2 regions of the Paenibacillus sp. KS-LC4 genome follow, and region 1 is predicted to be linked to the other one. Evidence: riboswitches for the same ligand, from Rfam matches in the RefSeq annotation. Region 1 holds a riboswitch; the other holds the start of a gene.
The links. Region 1 has a riboswitch for ZMP and ZTP ahead of V5J77_RS12790 (GNAT family N-acetyltransferase). Riboswitches for the same ligand answer to the same signal wherever they lie in the genome.
Positions count from the first base shown of each region.

Region 1 (11,163 bases):
GCTCCAAGGCAAATATTACCGCTTTTCCTTCCAGCACCTGTGTACTTTCTCCAATACGCGTCCTCACGTTATCCAATGTTATTCCCCTTCCCACAGCACAACCCGGTTTTTCCCATCTCTCTTGGCTTCATAAAGGGCCGCTTCAGCTTTAGCAGTCAGCAGCAAGCCGTCAACGGGCTTTGTTGGAGCAATAATCACAGCTCCGATACTGACGGTTACAAAGCCATTCGTTTCACTGTTGGAGATCGACTCCAATTCCACGATGACAAGCTCTTCACTTTTATGCACAATACAGAAAAAGTCGGACGGTTTCCCGCCGACTTCAATCAATACAATTAGATCATTTAAGTCTGATGTGTCAGAGGCTTTAAGCTCTCGTTCTATAATCCCTCTAACACAAGAATCCCCAATTAGCGCTGACAATGGGCTTGCAAACAATTCCTCCGGGGCGAGTCCCAGCCTGTCATTCGTGTTCCGGCTGCATGGTACAATTTCGTTATTTGCATCCAGTCGGGCCGCCAGCAGTACACGATGCGGCTGAATGTAACCCGGAATATGTATAGGCTCCTTATCGCAATTCGTCAAGTCCAACGCTTCTTGGGTGATAAAGTCCTCACCTGTCTATAACGTGCGGTTCAAGGCAGGTGAATCACTCTTTCTGTTAAGCATTAAACCAAGCCTCCAGAGTCAAAAACGTTTGCTTCGCTGACTCAACAACTTGATTAGCGTCCTCTTCCGTTAATACAGACTGCGTGACCATTTGGCTAAATTCTGCCCATTTGGCCCGAGTTTCAGAGCCATAAGCATTAAAATAAGCCGTTCCCTCGCTAACCTCCTCTGTAAGCGGCAAAAATTTGCGGACCTGCTTCGTAATGATTTGGCCGCCCATTGTAGAGCCTTCAATGACATACATATAACCAAGCACGGCCGCGACAGTAGCGAGCTCAGGAGGCTGCTTGCAGCCGGGAAGCTGCTGCACTTGCTCCTCGCTTAAGCCGAGTGCAAGCAAATCGCGCTCCAACAGCGGAGTTTTCGCACGGCTTTGAATAAACTCGCCAAGCTCCTGCACGTTTTGCTTATGTAATAAAGCAGCAATATGGCGCTCAATAGGCTGAATAAAACCGTAAAACTTCTGTAGGTAAAGGGAGTAGTCCATTACGTTTAACGTTTGATTCATGATGGCTTTGGCAAAGCGGTTATCTTCGATCTGCTTGTGATTCACAGCAGTCTCTTCCTTCAATCGGGCCATGACGTTCATGGGGGCGCTCACTCCTATCCATTTGTAGGCTCTTCGCCTTCAAAGAAGAAACACTTGTCTGCATAAACAACACTGTGCTTCACGCTGATAATGTAAGTTCTCATCGTATGATCAATACGTAATTATAACTGAGAAAATTAATATTATCAAAGTGTTTCTTCATGGATCTCTGTCTAAGCACACAATCGCTGAACGTTATATCATTAGTTGTCGTAAGAAAAATGATAGTGGCCTGAGCCGAGCGTAAGCGTCACACTTCCTGCTTCTTCATGAATTGCGGTTATGCCCGCCGCTTGGGCAAGCGCAGCACCATTTTCAAGCACGCGGGCTGCCGATTGCGCCCCTGGAAGCTTGAGCGTTGCAGAGGCATTGCCCGGCACCGTCACCTGAATTTCCATTTGTCCCGCTTCTGTGCAGCGCCAGGAGGATACGACCATTCCATACATCGTCGTAAGCCTCGCTTCAGCCCATGTCAAACCCGGTCCCGGCTGCGGGCTGATTTTCACATGCTTGAATCCCGGCTGCTCCTCATCTGGCTGAATGCCTGCCACGTAGCTGTACAGCCATTCTCCGATAGCGCCATAGGCATAATGGTTGAAGGAGTTCATATCTGCGCTCCAGAAGCTGCCATCCTCCTTGATGCCATCCCAATGCTCCCAAATCGTCGTGGCGCCTTTCGTAATTTGATATAGCCAGGATGGATAATCCTCTTGCAGCAGCAAGCGATAAGCCAGATCATTGCGCCCAGCCTCGCTAAGCACAGGATTTAAATACGGTGTTCCAACAAAACCTGTCGTCAGATGGTCATTTTGTTCCTTTAACAGCTCCGCAAGCTTATGCTCGGCTTTCTCTTTCGCTGTCCCCGATACGAGGCCGAAGCGCAGCGCCAGAACGTGCGCCGTTTGTGTCGGGACAGACAACCGCCCGGACGGGGTCACGAACTCATGCTGGAATGCAGCAATAATTTTCTTATGCCAAGACGCAAGTCGCTCGTGGTCCGCAGCCTTCCCTAATGCTTTAGCTGCTTTTGCAACAAGCGATACCGAATAAGCGTAATAAGCTGTTGCTACAAAATCTCTATCGGTTGCCCCGACATAGCTGCCCGCCTTGGAATCAAGCCCGAGCCAATCGCCAAAGTGGAAACCGGTATTCCACAAATAAGGATCGCTGCCCTGCTCAAAAATATACTGAATCCATTGGTTCATGCTGTCATATTGAGCCTCCAGCAGCCTTGTATCGCCATACGCTTCATACAGCGTCCATGGACAGATGACCGCCGCATCGCCCCAGGCCGCGGAGGAATGACTTATATCCCCCCAGCCTTCGGAAAACTCAGGCTTCAGATTAGGAATGTAGAACGGAATCCCCCCTTCTGGCGTCTGGTCAGCTTTTAAATCTAGCAGCCATTTCGTGAAAAATGGAGCAACATTCATCACATAAGAAGCTGTTCGAATGAACATCTGTGCGTCTCCCGTCCACCCAAGCCGTTCGTCTCGCTGCGGGCAATCGGTCGGCACATCGACAAAATTACCTTTTTGTCCCCAGACGATATTGTGATGCAGTTGGTTCACCTTCGGATCCGAGCATTCAAAAAAGCCTGTACGCTCCATATCCGAATGCAGCACAATGCCGCTAAAAGCCTCAAGCTTTATCGGCGCCTTAAAGCCTGTCAGCTTTACATAGCGGAAGCCTTGAAAGGTGAAATGCGGCTGAAAGGTCTCCTTCCCCCTCCCCTTCAATGTATACTGGATGCGCTGCACGGCATTGCGCATATTCTCCGTATAGAAGTTGCCAGCCTGATCCAGTACCTCAGCATGCTGCAATTCAACCAGTTGTCCGGCGACTCCTTCAACCTCAAATTTCACCCAGCCGACCATGTTTTGGCCAAAATCAAGCACCGTATCGCCGTCCGGCGTATGAATGACAGCAATTGGCTTAAGCGTTTCGGCAGTGCGAACAGGCTCATTTACCTGCTGAGTAATTATTGATTTAGACTGGGCAATGATTTCAACCGAATGCCAGATGTCTGAATCTGTCGCTTGCCCGTTATGCCATTCCAGCTCCAGCCGGGCGTCGTAGCGCTCGCCATGATATATCTCCGACATCAGAATTGCGCTTCCCGTCGCTTGCCAATTGCTGCCTGACACGACAACGTCCTCCGTGCCGTCCTCATAGCTAATATGAAGCTGGAAGAGCAGCGCCGTGCGCGAGCCATAGGTTTCTTTTTCCTGCTTCCAGCCTAGCTCTCCTTTATACCAGCCATTACCTAGCAGTGCGCCAATCCCATGCGTGCCCACGCTAAGCTGCTCCGTTACATCGTACACCTGATATTGCAGCCGTTTGCCGTAGCTTGTCCACCCTGGTGTAAAATAGCAGTCGCCAATGCGATTGCCATTCCATTGCAGCTCATACATGCCTAGCGCTGTAGCGTAAATCCGTGCGCTTTTGACCGTTTTTTCAACGGTGACAAAGGTTCTGAGCAGCGGACAGCGCTCCGCATCCTCTTCCCTCGCAGCCAAATGGGATGGCGCGCTAATCCACTCCGCAGTCCACTGGCTGTAGTCCATGAGACCGGTTTCAAAAAAGGCCGTTTCTGACCAATCACTGCTCTCCAAAGCCTGCCCGCCAATCCACACCTTTACCCGGTAAAAATAACGCGTGCGCGCTTGCAGCTCGATTTGATCCAGCACGACATGAACAGATTGACCAGAAGCGTTCCGGCCAGAATCCCATAAAAGATGCCCAAACGCTGGATCAAGTGATACTTGCAGCTGGTACGCCTGCTGCTTAATGTCTCTTGCCTCCGCTTGAATTTGCCAGCTGATTCTTGGCTGTAGCACGTCAATGCCCAGTGGATTATCCAAATATTCACATCTGACTTTAACGATCTGGATCATGAGACGACCTCCTCTAATCAGGAAAAGCTGCTGTTCATTACTTACCCTGTTATCGTATAATTATAGCGACCATAACCAGAAAAAAACCTTGTATAAAGGCCAACATATCCCGGTTATTCAGCCATCCAGTTAAAGGGGGAGCATAGCTATGAAACGACCTGTGCAGTGGTTTAAAGGCGAGCATTTTTTTGGCGAGCAGCTTCTGATTTTTGTTAATCGCTGCTCGGAGGATTTTAATCTCCCTCTCCATGCCCATGATTTTGTAGAGTTCACCTTCGTTGCCGAAGGAAAGGGCTTTCATCATATTGGCGATGATATCGTTGCTGTGAGCAAAGGGCTATTTTTCACCATACCGGTTGGCGTTCCACATGTGTTCAGACCTTCTACCTCCGATCCATCCGAGCATCCGCTCATCGTATACAATTGCTTATTTGCGCCGCAGCTGCTGCAAGCGATGTCCACCTTTTTTGTGACCGATCCACTGCCGGCCTCTTATTTAGAGGAGCTGCAAAGTGATCAAGCCACCTATCATACGATTCAAGACCGCGATGGCTCCATAGAAAAGCTGCTCGTCGCCATGTATCAGGAGTTTTCCTTCTCGGCAGCTGGCGCAAGCACATACTTGTACACCCTTCTCGTGCAATTGGTCATTACCACTCACCGACTGCGAAGCGACGAACACCCGTTGATTATAAAAGATGTCTCTCACTTCAACATGCTCGTTCAGTTTATGGAGCAGCATGTCCATGAGGAACTGACACTTGCGATGCTGGCCACACGCTCTGGCTGGAGCGTCCGACATTTGCAGCGGTTATTTGTTCAAAATACCGGGCAAACCTTTGGAAGCTATTTGAATCAGCTGCGCATACAAAAAAGCTGTGAGCATTTACGCTTAACACAGCTTAAAATTAGTACAATTGCCGCAATGGTCGGCTATAGCCACATCGACTCTTTTAATGCACTGTTCAAGAAGAGGGTCGGTCAGACACCGAGCCAATATCGCAAGCAGTTTAGATGAGGCCATTAGTTCGGTTTACAGCAGGGCTTCAATTGTCTTGCAGCGGCACTGCGGTCAAGCTTGTTCTACCAGCCTCCTATCCCAGCTATTGCTTAATCCCTTCGAAAGCGCTCGTTATTAATGACTTCATGATCTTGTCCTCTAGCCCATCTCCTGTCACTAACAACCGATAGAAAATCGGCCCATATAGTAAATCTATACTCAATTCGACATCTAGCTCACGCTTCAGCTCCCCGCGCTCAATCCCTCGCATGAGCAGCTGCCGCGCTTCGGCGCGGCGTGGGCGGACATACTCCTCTCGTAAAGCGACTGCAAGCTTATCATCAACTTGTCCCTCTCCAATAATTTCCGTAATGACGCTTCCTTCACGACTTGTTAAAAATCGAGATAATTGAGTCGCATGGAGCAAAATATCTTCAAAGACAGAACCCGTATCCGGTATCGGCAGCCTTTCACTTATCGCATACATAAAACCCGCCATCACAACGGCTCCTTTATTAGGCCACCATTTGTAGATGGTCGCTTTACTCACCTGAGCCTGCTCAGCAATTTTATCAACAGTAACGCCGCCAAATCCAATTTCAAGCAGCAAGTTGTAGGAGGCTGTTAATATTGCACGCTCCGCTTCTACGTTGCGAGGTCTCCCTCTTTTTGCATTCAATAGTTTTAGCTCCTTTTGTAGACTTTTCTTTACATTATATAAAATTTTGGGCGCGTTGAAAAAAAACATTTTAAATACTGTACGTATAGTATATAATATAGCCATAAAGATACAAAGCATTGACACCATCCATTTAAACAGAAAGAAGGCCTCTTATTATGAACAGCTTACAGTCCAAGGACAACTCCATCCCGAACTGGCTCATGCTTCTTCTAGCCGCTGCTTGCGGTCTCATTGTCGCAAATCTGTATTATGCCCAGACGTTAATCGGGCCGATTAGCACTTCCATCGGAATACCGCTAGGTGCAGCGGGATTAATCGTGACGCTTACTCAAGTCGGTTATGTCATCGGCCTATTGTTTATCGTGCCGCTAAGTGATTTGATTGAAAATCGGCGTTTAATCATCGCCTCATTAATTGTCGTCCTTATCGCGTTAATCGGAACGATATTCGCCTCTAATACATCGCTCTTCTTAGCTGCTGCTTTATTTCTAGGAATAGGCTCGGTTGCTGCGCAAATTCTCGTGCCCTATGCCACTTTCCTCGCAGCAGAGGAGCAGCGCGGACGCGTCGTAGGCAATGTCATGAGCGGCCTGCTGCTAGGCATTATGTTTGCTCGTCCATTAGCCAGTCTCATGACGGAATATTTGGGCTGGCGGGCAGTTTTTATTTTATCCGCCATCGTCATCCTAATGCTCGCCGTTGTTCTATCCCGCGCCCTTCCACAGCGGAAGCCAGCACCGTCCCTTCAATATGGAGCCTTAATTCGCTCATTAGGCTCGTTATTGAAGGCAACGCCTATTTTACGTCGCCGCGCCTTTTATCAAGCTTGCTTATTTGGCTCCTTTAGCTTATTCTGGACCGTCATTCCGCTGCGTTTAGCTGAATATTTTCATTTAACCCAGCAAGGTATCGCCTTATTCGCTCTCGCTGGTGTAGCAGGAGCCGTAGCGGCACCTATTGCCGGCAGACTGGCTGATCGCGGCTTGACTAAACTACTAAGCGGCATCGCAATTGCCGTCTCTGCTCTTTCCTTTTTGACTGCCTATCTCGTGCGTGGGGATTCTTTCGCCGCTCTGGCGCTGCTGCTAGCTGCTGCTATCGCTCTGGACATGGGTGTGTCTGGAAATCTCGTATTGGGTCAGCGCGTGATCTATTCGCTAGGCAGTGAGATGCGGGGTCGCCTTAATGGATTGTTCATGGCGATTTTCTTCATCGGTGGAGCTGTAGGTTCCTTTTTGGGAGGATGGGCTTATGCTTATGGGGGATGGACGTTAGCTTCCTTGATCGGTATCGCTCTGCCAGTCATTGCCTTTCTATATTACTTAACCGAGGTAAAAGAGTCATCAGGAAATGCCTAATGCTTAATATGGCTTAGCACAAAAAAAAGGGGAAGCGCTGCTTGAACCAAGCCTGAAGGAGCAAGTCAAGCGCTTCCTTTTTTGTACACACACTCTCTCTGGAGGCTGCTCTAGCAGTTTCCCTTCATAGGCGGTTATAGCTTTTTCTCATATAAATTTGCGCTCCAGCCCTCTGCGTCGTATCTGCCACATAAATTCAAGCCACAGCTAACATAAAAGGCGTTAAGCGATGGATTTTCTGCCATGCAATCGAGCCGCATAAAGGATTTTTCACGCTCGCGAATATAAGCTTCCGACCAAGCGAGCAGTTGAGCGCCAATGCCTTGCCCCTTGATACTGCGCGCTACAGCCAGTCGATGCACATAACCGGCATCCATATGAAATTGCTCTCCCCAGATCGGCTCGTCATCCCATTCGACCGAAAAACAGCCCGCAAGCTCGCCCTGCAAGTAAGCGACGAATACTTCTTTTTCTTTAATAAAATTGTATAAATATTCCATTGTAAAAGCATCCTCGCTCCACTGGCGCAAGCCCTTCGCCTCATAGATCCAGCGGGCTGCCTCCTTGTATAAACGAAGCATTGCTTCAAGATCATGAGGTGCAGCACGATTAATTTCAAGCTCAACTTTCGAGGCAGGCACTGACAAGCTCGGGCCCGGGCTACCCGGACACTTCTCTTCATGCCAATCATATTCAATAATAGCTGCTGTTTGCTCAGCCCACTCTAGGCCGTGCAGCCTTGCCACAACATAAAGTGCAGCGTCCATGCCTGCCGTCACTCCTGCGGACATGATGAATTTCCCGTTATCTACGTAACGAACATTTTCAACCATCACAGCACTGGAAGGCGCAAGCTCGCGAAGCAAATCGAGCGCCCGGCGGTTCGTTGTAATGTGCAGCCCATTAAGCAAGTTCGCTTTGGCGAGCAGCAGCGCACCTGTGCATACAGATAGAACAAGCTCAGCATGCTGTGCCGTTTGGCGTATCCAATTCGTCAGCTTCTCATTGTGCATTTCCGTGCGCGAGCCCATACCTCCAGGAACGATTAATAGATCAGGCTCAGGACAATCGTCGAAGCTATACGCTGGTGTAATCGCAATGCCGCTAAGCGTATGCAAAGCTTCCTTCGTCTCGCCAACCGTGTACACTCTAAAATCCCGGTCTTTTCCACTTGAGATAGCAAATATATCAAACGGACCAGCAAAATCAAGTGTATCCACTCTCTCATAAACTAACACGGCTACATTTCTCGTCTGCTTCATTTTTCCCTCTCCTTAAAAAAAGAAAAGTATTTGGTCAGGTGACCAAATACTTTGCCCAGGCGAACGGCTGCTATGACATATGCGCTCCCCCGTAGTACTCTACGTTTTCGCCAGTTACGCATACCAAATAATTAAAGCAAGTATAGCTGATATCCGTTAATTGTCAATAACTAAAGCCGACTTTTTTCTAAATTGGCAGCGGATTTCCTTCGTGATTAGCAAACATAAAACGGCTGTCCAGCATGCGGCGCTGCTCCAATAGCCCAATGATGCCACGCGCGCTATCGCGCGCATCCAGCGGCGCTTCTCCACCGCCCATATCCGTCCGCATCCAGCCAGGATGAATGCTCAGCATACGCTGCAATGCCTGATTCATTCGTGACATCCAGCTCCACTAGCGATAGCCGCTCGCCATACTTTTCTACAAGTACCGTCAGCTTGACATTCGCTTCATTAGGGTTGCGGACACCTGCCACAACCGTATGCCCTCGCGCAAGCGCCGCGCTCGTCAGCTCATAGCCAAGTCCTCGCCCTGCCCCTGTAATTAAAATGTTCATGCTCCCAGCTCCCTTTATTTGATTTTTTGCCCGAAGCAAGCCTCTGCTTCCTTGAGCGACTGCTCCAGGCTGCTGCGCAGCTGTACCATCCACATCGGTTCGTTGTTCCATGCTTCTGCCATCGCCCGCTTTACACGAGCATATTTGTACAGGCTATTAAACCGCTTGCAGCCAGGCAGCATTGCCTCCGTCTCCACATTCCATACAAACTCGGACGTATAGCCGTCTATGAAATGCTGCTTCTTAAGCAGCCAATCCTCTGGAGCAATAAACTCCTGCAGGTTATCCAGCGCTACATAAATGTCCATCGCATACCAATGATACATCGCATCATCAAAATCAATGACATGGCAGCAGCCGTTGTCCGAATCATAAAACACATTATCACATTCGAAATCATAATGAATAAGACCGAAATACGTATTAGAAACCGGCAACGTCTGAAAATAGCTCCTGAGTTGCTGCACCTCGTTAAGCGCCGCTGTTTCCTTCGGGAAGGCTGACAGCTCCACCTCAATCCACTCCAGTACCTCTTTATACGACCAGCGGCGATAGGTCTCAGGAGAATAAGCGCTAGACAAGCAGTGAAGCTGACCTAGCGTCTTCCCATAGGTAAATAGGGCAGCAGCATCGAAACCGCTTTGCTCAAAGGCTTGCCCAGGCACACGCTTAAATACGGAAGCTGTGTAATCTCCCCAGGGTGTTGCTGCTTCCACAAGCACAGCTCCTTGCTTCGATGCAATCGCTTCCAGAACGTTGAAGCCATTGTCCTTCAAGTAGGCGATAAATGCAAGCTCCGCTAGCGTATTGGCCTTATTTTTCTCCAATTCCGGCGCAAAGCGCAGCAGCCTTGTATTTCCTTCAAACCGAAACGGATAAATGGCGTTGGACGATATCCGGTAATAGTTAAACAGATCAAGCGAATCCTCGTCATAACACCAATTTTGCAGCAGCATCTCGGCCAATTCGACATTATTAAACAAATATTTGAATTTTATCATTTATTTTGCAGCCCCTTTAGCTCAGTTTGCGCTATTTTAGCGCGCAAAAAAACCGCAGGCATAGCCATGCGGTTTTTAACATCAAACAGCAACTATCCATGAGAGTGACAGACGGCTAGCGCCTGCCTGACTATTTAATTCACAATCACCATCATATTCATTATCATCGTATTAGCCCGGCTGTTCATGCCGCTCACTCCCTTCAACTACATAATGGACCGATCCTGTTAAAGCTTCTGAATGAAAGCACTTTCAGTTTATAACACCAAACCTATATTTGTAAATATAAACCTGATTTAAAGACCCAAATGACTTCTGGGCAGCTGCTCTACATTTAAGAGGGAATCCTTTTTCCTACTTGGTTTGCCGACCCGGCAGGACGAGGCTCTAGCTGCTTGCGCCTTGCTGTAAAACCGACCATCGCAATAAAGCATAAGCTGAACAGCAGTAAATACAGCTTGTTAACGCCCCAACTCGCAATGACGACTCCTCCCAGGGCACTGCCAATAATTCCTCCAATGCCGGAAGTGAGCGCCACAAATAACGTCTGATACGTCGCTTTGGCATAGCTTGGCGCATAGCGATTAATCACCTCAACCGAAGCGCTTGCCATGAATGCAAAGGCGATGCCATCAAACAGCTGTACCGCAAGCACCAGCCCCACCTGAGTGGAGAAAGCCATAACGAGGCATTTCAAGCTGTAGCAAAAAGCAGCCAGCATCATCATTGAAATTAAACCAAAGCGTCTATGCAGCTTAACCGCGAACCAGAACATTGGAACCTCAATAATAGCGGCAATGCTGTAAGCAGCCCCAATCCAGCCTTTATCAAAGCCTGCCTCCTTGAAGTAAATCGGAAGGAAGTTGAAATTCATCGCAATCGACGTAGAAATAAGAAAGCTGAACAGCACGAAGGTCAAGAAGCTTTGATGCTTCAAGATTTGTGAAGCATGCTGCTTCACAGACACCTTCGCTCTCGTTACCGCCTTATACGGGATGGTATAAAACGTTATGAGTGCCACAACCATAAGTAATGCATAGCTAATGAAGCTGGCACTATATCCGATGTTGCCATATACAAACCCGGTAATGAACGAGCCGAGCGCAAAGCTCAGCGCACCCCAAAGCCTGATGCTGCCGAAGGAAAAT
Region 1 is NZ_CP145905.1:2,991,436-3,002,598, reverse strand. It holds gene V5J77_RS12825 (methyl-accepting chemotaxis protein) at 1-67, opposite strand, end outside; gene V5J77_RS12820 (hypothetical protein) at 79-585, opposite strand; gene V5J77_RS12815 (biliverdin-producing heme oxygenase) at 662-1,258, opposite strand; gene V5J77_RS12810 (family 78 glycoside hydrolase catalytic domain) at 1,462-4,155, opposite strand; gene V5J77_RS12805 (AraC family transcriptional regulator) at 4,304-5,173, shown strand; gene V5J77_RS12800 (TetR/AcrR family transcriptional regulator) at 5,259-5,834, opposite strand; gene V5J77_RS12795 (MFS transporter) at 5,993-7,195, shown strand; gene V5J77_RS12790 (GNAT family N-acetyltransferase) at 7,330-8,457, opposite strand; ZMP/ZTP riboswitch at 8,504-8,585, opposite strand; gene V5J77_RS12785 (hypothetical protein) at 8,645-8,776, opposite strand; gene V5J77_RS12780 (SDR family NAD(P)-dependent oxidoreductase) at 8,739-9,014, opposite strand; gene V5J77_RS12775 (phosphotransferase) at 9,029-10,015, opposite strand; gene V5J77_RS12770 (MFS transporter) at 10,350-11,163, opposite strand, start outside.

Region 2 (11,163 bases), 2.8 Mb from region 1:
TGAAAGGCTTGACGCGGTTAAGCGGCATTGCGCTGGAAATCAGATTGTGAACAAATTCGACGACCCATTCCAAAAAGTTTTGCATCTTGGAAGGGTTGTCCACCGATAAATTGCTCACAGCAAGTCTCGCCACAATAAACGTGATGATGGCGGAAACCGTTATCGCAATAAACGTTGAAATGTCGATCTGTAGCGATCCGAGCTGCCACACCGGAAATTCATGCATGTAAAATTCTCACCCCTTTCCACTAAAGTTTATTTCTATTATGAATATAAGCTGCTACCAGAAGAATAAAAGGCATAACCATACAGCCAATTAATGCGGCTGGCATGCTGAAGTCTTCCGGAAAGCGATAAGCTACCATGGCAACCAGCAGCACCATAGCGATGCGGCTTCCAAGTCCCATACCCATTCTGCGAGAATTTCCTCCTGCTGCTTTAAGCGTAATCATTTCCACTCTGCGCCTCAGTAAAAACGCATTCATGAAACTCGCTGCAAGCCCTAGCAGAAGACCAAGAGCGACCGTTCGCAGGTCCGGCATCAATGCCCAGACAAGCAGACATACCCCCATCGCGAAGAGCAAAGACCGTACTGCGGTGTTCATTATTTTATCCATCGGCATCCTCCATTACCTTCTTCACAAGCAGAATGCCTGAGAGAAGACCGACAGCCAGACCGACCAGTATGCCCCCGACCGTCCAACCCGAACCTCCGCCAAAGCGTTCACCGAGCGACGATCCGAGAAAGTACCCTAAAAAGATACAAATAGCGACTTGCAGTCCGAGTCCGCCGACAAGACCTGCCGCGAACAGCGGATTGTCTCTTCTGTTCTTTTTATCCATGGCCCATACCCCTGTCAATCCTCATTTATTTTATCCAAGCGGCGCAAGGTTTGTCAATTGATAATCCTGTATAGTTTTACTGTACAGATTGCCCAAAAACCAGTCAAATCAAGCATTCAGAGCCGACAAAACCATACAGTACAACTGTATGCTGTGCATTGCGCCGCTATTTATAAGACCAGGTGTAAACTATGAACGTTGTGTGAACGGATCAGGACGCTCCGCATTTCTTCCAAAATGATGCAGCAAAGCTTGCACGATACGTGTCGAAGCTTGTCCATCGCCGTATGGATTTGCCGCATGGCTCATCCTTTCATATAAGGAAGCATCGTTAAGCAAGGCGCTTGCCCGACTATAAACAACCTCTTCATCCGTACCCACTAGCTCAAGTGTACCCGCGTCAATACCTTCAGGACGCTCTGTTGTATCGCGCAGCACCAGCGTCGGCACGCCAAACGAAGGAGCTTCCTCCTGCAGGCCGCCGGAATCGGTCAAAATCATGTAGGCATGTGGATAAAAATTGTGGAATTCAAACACGTCCAGCGGATCGATAAGCTGAATACGCGGATGACCGCCGAGAATTTCCATTGCCGGTTCTTTGACGGCTGGGTTCGGGTGAACGGCATAAACAATGGCAACATCCTCATGCTCATCTGCAATGCGCTTTACCGCACGGAAAATATTGCGATGCGGCTCGCCCAGCGACTCGCGGCGATGCGCCGTCATTAGGATCATCCGTTTTCCCTTAGCCCAGTCGATAACCGGGTGAGCAAAAGAAGGATCAACGGTGTATTGGAATACGTCCGTTGCCGTATTGCCTGTCACATAAACCGTGGATTCCGACTTATTCTCCTTGAGCAGGTTGTTCGCCGACCACGAGGTCGGAGCAAAATGCACATCAGACAACACGCCTGCAAGCTGGCGGTTCATCTCTTCCGGGTACGGAGACAGCTTGTTCCAGGTCCGAAGGCCCGCTTCCACATGTCCAACCTGGATTTGCTTCAGGAAAGCAGCATAGCTGGCAAGGAACGTCGTCTGCGTGTCACCGTGCACCAGCACGATATCCGGCTTTGCTTCCGCCAAAATCGGATCAAGGCCCTCCAGAACGCGTACGGTCGTTTCCGTTAGCGTTTGACGGTCCTTCATCACATTCAAATCATAGTTCGGCTGGATTTCAAAAAAATCAAGCACCTGATCCAGCATATGACGGTGCTGCGCAGTTACGCAGACGATAGATTCAATATCGTCCGAGTGCTTGTTCAACTCAAGAACAAGCGGCGCCATTTTAACTGCCTCCGGGCGCGTACCGAAAATAGTCATTACTTTTAATTTGGACAAAACAATTCACTCCTATAATCTGCTTGCGCCAGGCAGGCGCTAATTAGTGCCGAACATGCGGTCGCCCGCGTCGCCAAGACCTGGAACAATATAGCCCTTCTCGTTCAGACACTCATCCAGCGCAGCAATATAAATATCAATGTCCGGATGCGCCTCCTGCACGGCCTTCACGCCTTCAGGCGCAGCAATGAGACACATTAGCTTAATATGCTCACAGTCGCGTTTTTTGAGCGCAGTAATAGCCGCGATTGCGGAGCCGCCAGTCGCCAGCATCGGATCTACAACAACGAGCAGACGATTCGGAGCATCCGTCGGCAGGTTGATATAATATTCCGTCGGCTGCAGCGTCTCATGATCGCGGAACAAGCCGATATGACCAACCTTTGCAGCAGGAATCAGCTTCAAAATACCTTCTACCATGCCAAGACCAGCGCGCAAAATCGGAACAAGACCGAGCATCCGGCCCGATACAACCTTCGATGGCGTCTCCGCAACCGGCGTTTGCACCGTAATCGTTTCAAGCGGAATGTCCCTTGTAATTTCATATGCCATTAATGTTGCTACTTCATCAACCAATTCCCGAAAATCTTTCGTATTCGTATCTTTATTCCGAATAAAGGTCAGCTTATGCTGGATTAACGGATGGTCGCAGATGACCAATTTGCTCATGGAGCGTTATTCCTCCTGTGTGATAACGTATTTCTGTATCAGTAGACACAATCCCGTATATTATAGCATTGTAAAAGGCCTGATGCATCCTGTGATTTTTCACTTTGAAAAATCGTCCATTTTCAGCTGCTGCAGCCGCCGCCACAGCCACCACCGCCGTCTCCCCCGCTGCTGCCTCCGCAGGAGCTGGATGAGTCGCTGCCGCTGTCATGACCGCCGCCGGAATCATCACGGTCATGAGAGGAGCCCAATCCGTCGCAGCCGTACGTCGAGGACCCGCTGCTATTGGCATCTCTTTGGGCTTTTGACTGCGCTGCATGCATTTGCTCGGCAAAGTCATTAGGCGAAGAAGTGGATAGGGAATGAAAAATGAGCAAGCCGGACAGCATGCCTGTCGCTCCGATTACCGGATCATAGCCGCCATTCCAGGAGGAAGGGGCTCCCCCCGGATAAGCCTTAGCCTGCTCATCGCTGCTATGAAGCTGCGATTTCAAGCGCCACTGCAAATAATTTATCGTCTTCTGCATATCAGGATATGCTGCCGCTGCCTTTGCATTAAACCACTTCTCCATCAGCGCCTGCTCCGATTGCTCGGCAAACTCATCCATCCACTCGCGAGGGAGCGGCATCTTGAAAAATGCGCCCCACACCCGCCCGCTTGCCGGCGTTTGCTGAAACAGCTCTGTGTATACCCAATCAAACCACGCTCGGCCATCGACATTTGGACGTTCATTTTCAGCGTGCGGGGCATGATGAATCAGACTGCCGCAGAAGGATGTGCAAAACTGCTCATACTCCCGTGTAAACATCAGCATTTCATGCCAGATGAGATCCGCGCGGCCGCTGTACATCGGAACTCCCCGGAGCAACCCGCACATAAGGAAAAACCGTTTCAGCTCGAAGAAGGTCCATTTCCATTCCTTATCGGACAGGCTCGGCAGCTGCTTGAGCACCCGATCCTTGATCCGGTTTTCAAAATCATTCGTAAGGGCAGCCTCAAGACGCTCGGCAGCCGGGCGGGCAGGATGCTCATAAGGAACACCCAGCGCAAGCGGCGGCTCCTCCGAAGGCCAAGAGGTTAACGACAAGCTTCGTTTGCCCCGCGAGGAGCCATTTTCATTTCTTTGTTGCCAACGATTGGCTCGGGTTACACTTACAATTACTATTCCGATAATGACAACGACAATCAGAACGAGAAAGATCGTATCGCTCATGGCTGTACCATCACCTTCCATTTAGCTTTGTCTGTACTATTGTAGCATGCCGAATGTCTTTCCTGCATAACATATCTACCATAAATGAATAAAATTCCCTTTTTGTAGCGTGACGAAAGCGTCCAAACGCTTGTTTATACGCAAAAATGCCGCAAAGAGGCCAAAGCCCTATGCGGCATTTTTCATAGTTTAAGCTTAGTATTTCAGTTCTGGATAAAGCGGATATTGCGCTGTCAGATCGCGAACGATTTGACGGGATTTTTCGAGCGTTGCCTCATCCTTCGGATTTTTCAGCGTAGCAGCGATTACTTCGCCGATTACCTTCATCGCTTTCTCATCCATGCCGCGCGAAGTAGCTGCTGGCGTTCCAAGACGGATACCGCTAGTAATGAACGGGCTCGTAGGATCGAAAGGAATCGCATTTTTGTTAGCTGTGATACCGATTGAATCCAGCACATGCTCAGCTTCTTTACCTGAGATGTTCAGGGAACGCGTGTCGATCAGCATCAGATGGTTGTCTGTGCCGCCGGATACGATGTTAATGCCTTCTGCAACGAGTGTATCGGAAAGCACCGCAGCATTTTTCACAACGTTTTGCGCATATGTTTTGAACGATGGCTGCAAAGCTTCGCCGAGCGCTACTGCTTTAGCCGCAATAACGTGCATCAGAGGGCCGCCTTGTGTACCTGGGAATACCGCTTTGTCGATCGCAGCCGCCCACTCTTTACGGCACAAGATCAAGCCGCCGCGAGGACCGCGAAGCGTTTTGTGCGTTGTCGTTGTAACGAAATGTGCATGCGGCACTGGGTTAGGATGAAGACCAGCAGCCACAAGACCTGCAATATGAGCCATGTCTACGAACAATAGCGCGCCTACATCGTTGGCGATTTTAGCCATTTTTTCGAAATCAATAATACGCGGATATGCAGATGCACCAGCTACGATCATGCGAGGGCGGTGCTTGAATGCCGCTTTGCGAACTTCTTCATAATCAATCGTGAAGGATTCTTCATTTACGCCGTATGCTACAAAGTTGTAAAGCAAGCCGGAGGCGTTAACCGGGCTGCCGTGCGTCAAGTGGCCGCCATGCGCCAAATTCATGCCCAGTACCGTGTCGCCAGGCTTAAGCGCCGCCAAATAAACAGCCATATTCGCTTGTGCGCCGGAATGCGGCTGTACGTTGGCATGGTCTGCGCCAAACAGCTCTTTTGCGCGATCGCGTGCGATATCTTCAACGATGTCCACATGCTCACAGCCGCCGTAGAAACGTTTGCCTGGGTAGCCCTCTGCATATTTGTTGGTCAAAGCAGAACCCAAAGCTTCCAGAACAGCTTCGCTTACGATGTTTTCTGATGCGATTAGCTCGATGTTATCGCGTTGACGCTGCAATTCCAATCCCATTGCTTTCAAAACCTCTGGATCTTGTTTACGTAGATTTTCCATTATTATTGCCTCCTCAGTAGTGTGTACTTGTTATATAAATTAGGATCAAGCAGGATATGCTTGTCAGATACATGTTCTACGGGATATTCGCCAAATCTGCCAATAATAAATACGAATGAAATACGAATGAAATACGAATGCTTAATCGCAAGTCCCGGCCGACTGCTCTGGAGTCAACACAACAGCATCACGGCTGTCTGCCACGCCCCCCAGCTCATACACCGCACGCACACCGCCAATCAGCTTTGGCCGCGTAGCCGCCATCGTGACATGCGCCTGACCAATACTGCGAATAGAAGGCCGCACTGGAACCGCTACTCTGCGCAAATGCATGCCGATGAAGGTATCGCCGATATCTATTCCAGCATGAGCAGCTACCGTCTCGACGAGGCAAGCATCGCTGATGTGCCGATATGCGTAGGCCGCCATGGAGCCTCCTGCCTTCGGAACGGGAATCGCCGCGACCAGTTCAAGCCCATAGCGTTCAGCGGCTTCACGCTCGATAACGAGCGCACGATTCAAATGCTCACAGCATTGATACACGGGATAAAAGCCAATGTCGCGGCGTACCGCCTCTACTCCAGCGAAAATTTCCGCAGCCGCTTGAAGCGTGCCCGACGTTCCAATACGCTGACCCAGCACCTCACTCGTGCTCGTGCCGATGACGAGAAGCTGTCCAGCCCGCAGACTGCCTGCTGCCGCAAGCTCGCGAACGATCGTCTCCACTTCCCTTGCTATCGCTAACGTTTCCTCGTTTGCACTCATCGCAAGCGGCCTCCTTGTCTGACTAACCGTTTCCATGTAAGAAGGCAGCAAAGCCTTCTTCCGTACTCATTTAGCTTAAGCGTTATATTTTTGCTCGATTTGGCCTACTTTATGAATGCGTCCCTCGTGGCGTTCGCCGCCGGAGAATGGCGTTTCCAGCCAAATACGAACAATTTCCTGTGCAACGCCAGGGCCAATGACCCGCTCTCCGAGTGCAATGACATTCGTATCATTATGCTCGCGCGTCGCTTTGGCGGAAAATAAATCGTGCACCAGTGCGCAGCGGATGCCTTTAACCTTATTAGCGGCAATCGACATGCCAATGCCTGTTCCACAAATGAGTATGCCGCGATCCACATCCCCGCTTGCCACCTTTTCAGCTACAGGCAGTGCATAGTCCGGGTAATCGACCGATTGGTTGCAGTCACAACCGAAATCTTCAATTTCATGTCCAAGCGATAGCAGAAATGGTACAATCTCATCCTTCAGCCGATAGCCGGCATGATCGGCGCCAATGGCAATTTTCACGTATAAACCTCCTCCAAAGTATGACGATGCTGCACTTGCAATGATACTTGCGGCGCTCGGCACATAAACTCCGCTTCCGCAATTCGACGCCTTTATTATACCTAAATTTGTCCCAAAGACGAAAAAAGAGCATGACATGCTCATCAGCATGCTGCTCTTTGCCCAGGCGACCGGCCGTATGTTCCGATGCTCCACCGTGGTTACCCACTTCCGTCGCCAGTCACATCGGAAACCGTATATCTGTACCCATCATAGCCGAAATATTGTGAAAAATCAATCGTTCCTACGCCTAAATTCACACTTTCACTTTTGCGCCGCCGCAGTCATCCGTTTATTCCTGCTTTAAACGCGCGAGCAGCAGCTGCAAGCAGCTGCGAATTTCCTCAGCGCAGCTTTTGTAATTCCCAAGCGTCCCGCCAAACGGGTCTATAATATCAAAGCTCGGTATGCGGCGCTCCAGCACGAGCAGACGATTACGCTGGCTATCTGTCAGCTGCTGTCCCAGCGTCTGCTTCATATGCAGCTCCGTATACAGCTGCTCCAGCTCCTTAATGTCTGCCAGCACGTCCGTATCCTGATTGACATACTCTTTGAGAGTATGTGCTTTATCGACAGCTTCAGGAAACCATTGAAGCAGACCTCTTTTGTGGCTGGCCGTCATCGTCAGCACGAGGTCTGCCCATTTCACCGCTTCTCCAGTCAGCGCGCACGAGGAGCTTTGATGTTCAATGCCATAATCGCGCAGCACCTCTGTCGCATGGCCGGAAACGGCCAAACCGTCAATCGTCGAAATGCCTGCCGAACGTACTTCTATAGCTACGTCCTGCTGGCTTGCCATATTTTTCAGCATCGCCTCCGCCATCGGAGAACGACAGGTATTTCCTGTACAAATGAACAAAATGCGCTTCATGCCGCATGCCCCTTTCAGAAAATAAACATTAAACCGAATACGAGCAGCACCGCGCCGCCGCATGCCTCGCCGTAGCCGCCCAGCCTGTGACTGACCTTTTGGCCAAGCAGAAGTCCCATGATCGACATTATGCTGCCAAAAAAGCCAAACAGCAGCACCGTCAACAGTAAATCAGCTGCGAACATGCCGAGCGTTACGCCAACGGAAAAAGAATCAGCGCTAACGCCAAGCGCGAACAGCATCGTTCCCCAAATCGTGCGGTGATCAAAGGTTTGTGCATCCTCTCCCCGCAAGGAGCTATAAATCATATGCCCGCCGAGCAGCACCAGCAGTACACCAGCAGCAGCCGTTGCTACATGACCGAGCATGCCGCTGACGAATCCCCCAGCGTACATGCCCCCAAGCGGCATAATAATATGAAATATCCCGATAATGGCACTTAATCTGATCATATGGAGCCAACGAATGCCGCGCAGCCCTATTCCAATTCCTAGCGAAAAAGCATCCATGCCAAGCGCAACCGCCATAAGCAGCAGTGTAACAAATTGCCCTCCAAGGATATGGCTACCCCACAAAACGATCTCCCCCCACGTCCAAGAACATTAATACTCCAACATATGCGGGTGTGGGGACAAACATACTATAGCTTGTTTAATCGGTTTTTGACATAATCTTACCCTTGTATGATATAAGGCAAACTCCAAGGCTTGAAACACATCACTTCATAGGATTGCACAACAGGCACAGACTTACGCGATTCTAGTGAAAAATAGAGCTCTGGCTCTTCTCTGGCTTAAGCTTGTCTCACCTTATACTTGATTCATGCGATGACCAGCTGCCTTGAGCAGCCGATTCATAAGCGCGGCTCCAATGCCATCTGGCACGCAGCCCTCTGCCCAAATTCGCTGCACGCCAGCAGCATCAAACTGGCGCAACGCCGCATAAAGACGATGCGCAGCCTGCTCCAGCTGCCGCTCATCTCCATAAGTGAGCACGAGGGCGGACCCGCCTTCCATGGCAGCGGCCTGCTCATTGAACACGAGCACGCCTGCTTTCAGTCCGGCTTGTGCAGCTTGCAGCACCTGCTCCTGCATATAAGCAACACGCCTCGCCGCTGAGCTTCCTTGCACAATGCTAAGCTCGCCCTTCGGTGCATAATGCGTGTATTTCATGCCCGGGGAGCGCGGCACGGCAAGCTCCTCTGCTGCCGATTCGACATCCACAGGCGCATCAATTTCCACTTGCGGCGCCGCTTGGCGCAGTTGCTCCACCGTTACGCCGCCGGGGCGCAAAATACGAAGCGCCCGCTCGCCCGTCAGTTCAATGACGGTCGACTCAAGGCCAATGCCTGTAGCACCGCCATCGACAATGCCGCCGATACGGCCGTTAAGGTCTTCGGCCACATGGTCTGCGAGCGTTGGGCTGGGCCTGCCTGAGCGATTAGCGCTCGGCGCGGCGACTGGACAGCCTGCGGCTTCAAGGAGGCGCAGCGCTACCGGATGGGAAGGCATCCGCACGCCGACCGTGGATAAGCCCGCCGTCACAAGCGGCGACACGGCTCCCGGCTGAACGGGAAGCACAAGCGTGAGCGGTCCCGGCCACAGTTGCTCCATCAGTTGCTTCGCCAGCAACGAATAAGGCAGCACCAGTTCATCGAGCTGCGCAATATTTGCAATGTGAACAATAAGCGGATTATCAGAGGGGCGGCCTTTGGCCTGAAAAATCCGCGCCACGGCCTCCGAGCTGCGGGCATCGGCCCCAAGTCCATACACCGTCTCCGTCGGGAAAGCCACAAGCTCTCCAAGGCGAAGCAGCTCCGCTGCTTCCGCAATAGAAGCCTCCGCATATTGATCCGTCATGCGCCATACCTTCGTTGTCGTCATCTCTATCCTTCAATCCTTACGCTGTTATAGTCATCCTTCTAGTCCGTATACTCCCGTTAGTATACCATACGCTTGGATAAAAACAGAGCCAGCAGCAATACCGCAGCCCACGGATGCTCACCGGCTCAAATCAATGTATGGACTTCTGCATGATAGGATGTGTATGCAAGCATAAGTGCTCCTTCCACTCTCTGCTCAGAGCTTAACAGAAAGCCAAGCCCATCTGGTGGTTTGATGCCTGAAAACAAAAGCGCACGATTGTCGCAAAGACCTCAGTTGCCGAGCCAAAACAGCGGTTGTCGAGCATTTGCCGCGCTTGTCTTGCCAATGTGGCTGTGACTGACTAAAGTACATTGCAGAAGACCGCACAGCTCGGGACGCCTCTCTCTTTTTGAGGACTGAGAATCCGCTATTCTCGCTGTTGACTCGATTTCTAACCATAAGCGGACAGGAAATTCGTTATCGTGCTCATTATCCCGTCAAAATAGCTAAAGACAGCGTATTAGCCTCACCTGAGTCCGCCGCCAATGCCTTTCCCGTAATCTTGTTGAAATAGCGGCCGCTCTGTCCACCAAACCTATCATTGCAAAGGTTGTAATCGTCTGGAAAGATGAATATGACACTAACTCCAAAAAATATGCTCACCTTTATAATGTATGACACTCCTTGCTGGAGAGGCATTATGTTTGACACTACATGTGATCGGCTCTGGCTTACTTAAGTCTACACACACGCTCTAGGCAAACAGGCTTTGCACCCAAGCAAGCAGCTTTTGCAGCATTTCCCAAAGAAAAAATTTCGCTTCTGGCGCTTCGCCCTCCGCTTTGCTAGGAGCAGAATCCTGCTTGGCATGTACGACCTCGCCGGTATTTGCTTTTTGTACGGACGCCTTTTTTACAGATGCTTTCGCTTCTTTCGCTTCTGCCTTGCTTACTGCATTGGTCGCCTCTACCTCGGCATCAGCGGCTACCGCTTCCCCGGATGCTGCGTCGATGAAGCAAAGCGGCGGAAACAGCACGCACCACCAGTTTTGGCCTTTTCCTTCTCCTAACGTAATGAGCAGCGCTTCGTAGCTGCCAGCAGGATATACTTCGCTTCCGTACATTTTAGTAGGGAAAGGAACCTGACCAAGCTCCATGTGAAACGCATAATCAAAACCTCGGCTGCTCAATACTTTGCCAACCACAAGCTCCATCTCGCCCATATGCTGACGCATCGTTGCACGGGCTTCCTCTATTGTTTGCGGCCCAGTTACCCAGCTATTCATCGCCTCTACTACCGCATCACGAACGACGCGTTTAACCGCCTGATCGGCAGGGGCGTCGGAATTAGCCAATATGCGGAGCCTGATCGACTCCTTCGGAATATGACTGCCAGCTACAGCGGCATCTACCTTTTGCAGCTCCCAGCTCATCACAAGTACAGCAAGCACAACCACAATAAGAACAACGGACCTACGGTAAGAAAAACGGGAATAATGGCGGGACATACACAAGCTCCTCTCGATGGCACCCGTCGGCACCTCTGCTTGCGTTCCGGAACGTATCTATCCGTAAGTATGTCCGCGATT
Region 2 is NZ_CP145905.1:5,825,927-5,837,089, forward strand. It holds gene atpB (F0F1 ATP synthase subunit A) at 1-226, opposite strand, end outside; gene V5J77_RS24685 (ATP synthase subunit I) at 249-617, opposite strand; gene V5J77_RS24690 (AtpZ/AtpI family protein) at 610-843, opposite strand; gene wecB (UDP-N-acetylglucosamine 2-epimerase (non-hydrolyzing)) at 1,033-2,181, opposite strand; gene upp (uracil phosphoribosyltransferase) at 2,221-2,850, opposite strand; gene V5J77_RS24705 (hypothetical protein) at 2,973-4,064, opposite strand; gene glyA (serine hydroxymethyltransferase) at 4,260-5,507, opposite strand; gene V5J77_RS24715 (TIGR01440 family protein) at 5,649-6,272, opposite strand; gene rpiB (ribose 5-phosphate isomerase B) at 6,348-6,800, opposite strand; ZMP/ZTP riboswitch at 6,954-7,034, opposite strand; gene V5J77_RS24725 (low molecular weight protein arginine phosphatase) at 7,132-7,710, opposite strand; gene V5J77_RS24730 (manganese efflux pump MntP family protein) at 7,725-8,237, opposite strand; gene V5J77_RS24735 (L-threonylcarbamoyladenylate synthase) at 8,520-9,593, opposite strand; gene spoIIR (stage II sporulation protein R) at 10,330-11,082, opposite strand.
Region 2: it holds a riboswitch for ZMP and ZTP, as region 1 does, so the genes downstream of both, rpiB (ribose 5-phosphate isomerase B) here and V5J77_RS12790 (GNAT family N-acetyltransferase) in region 1, are expected to answer to the same signal.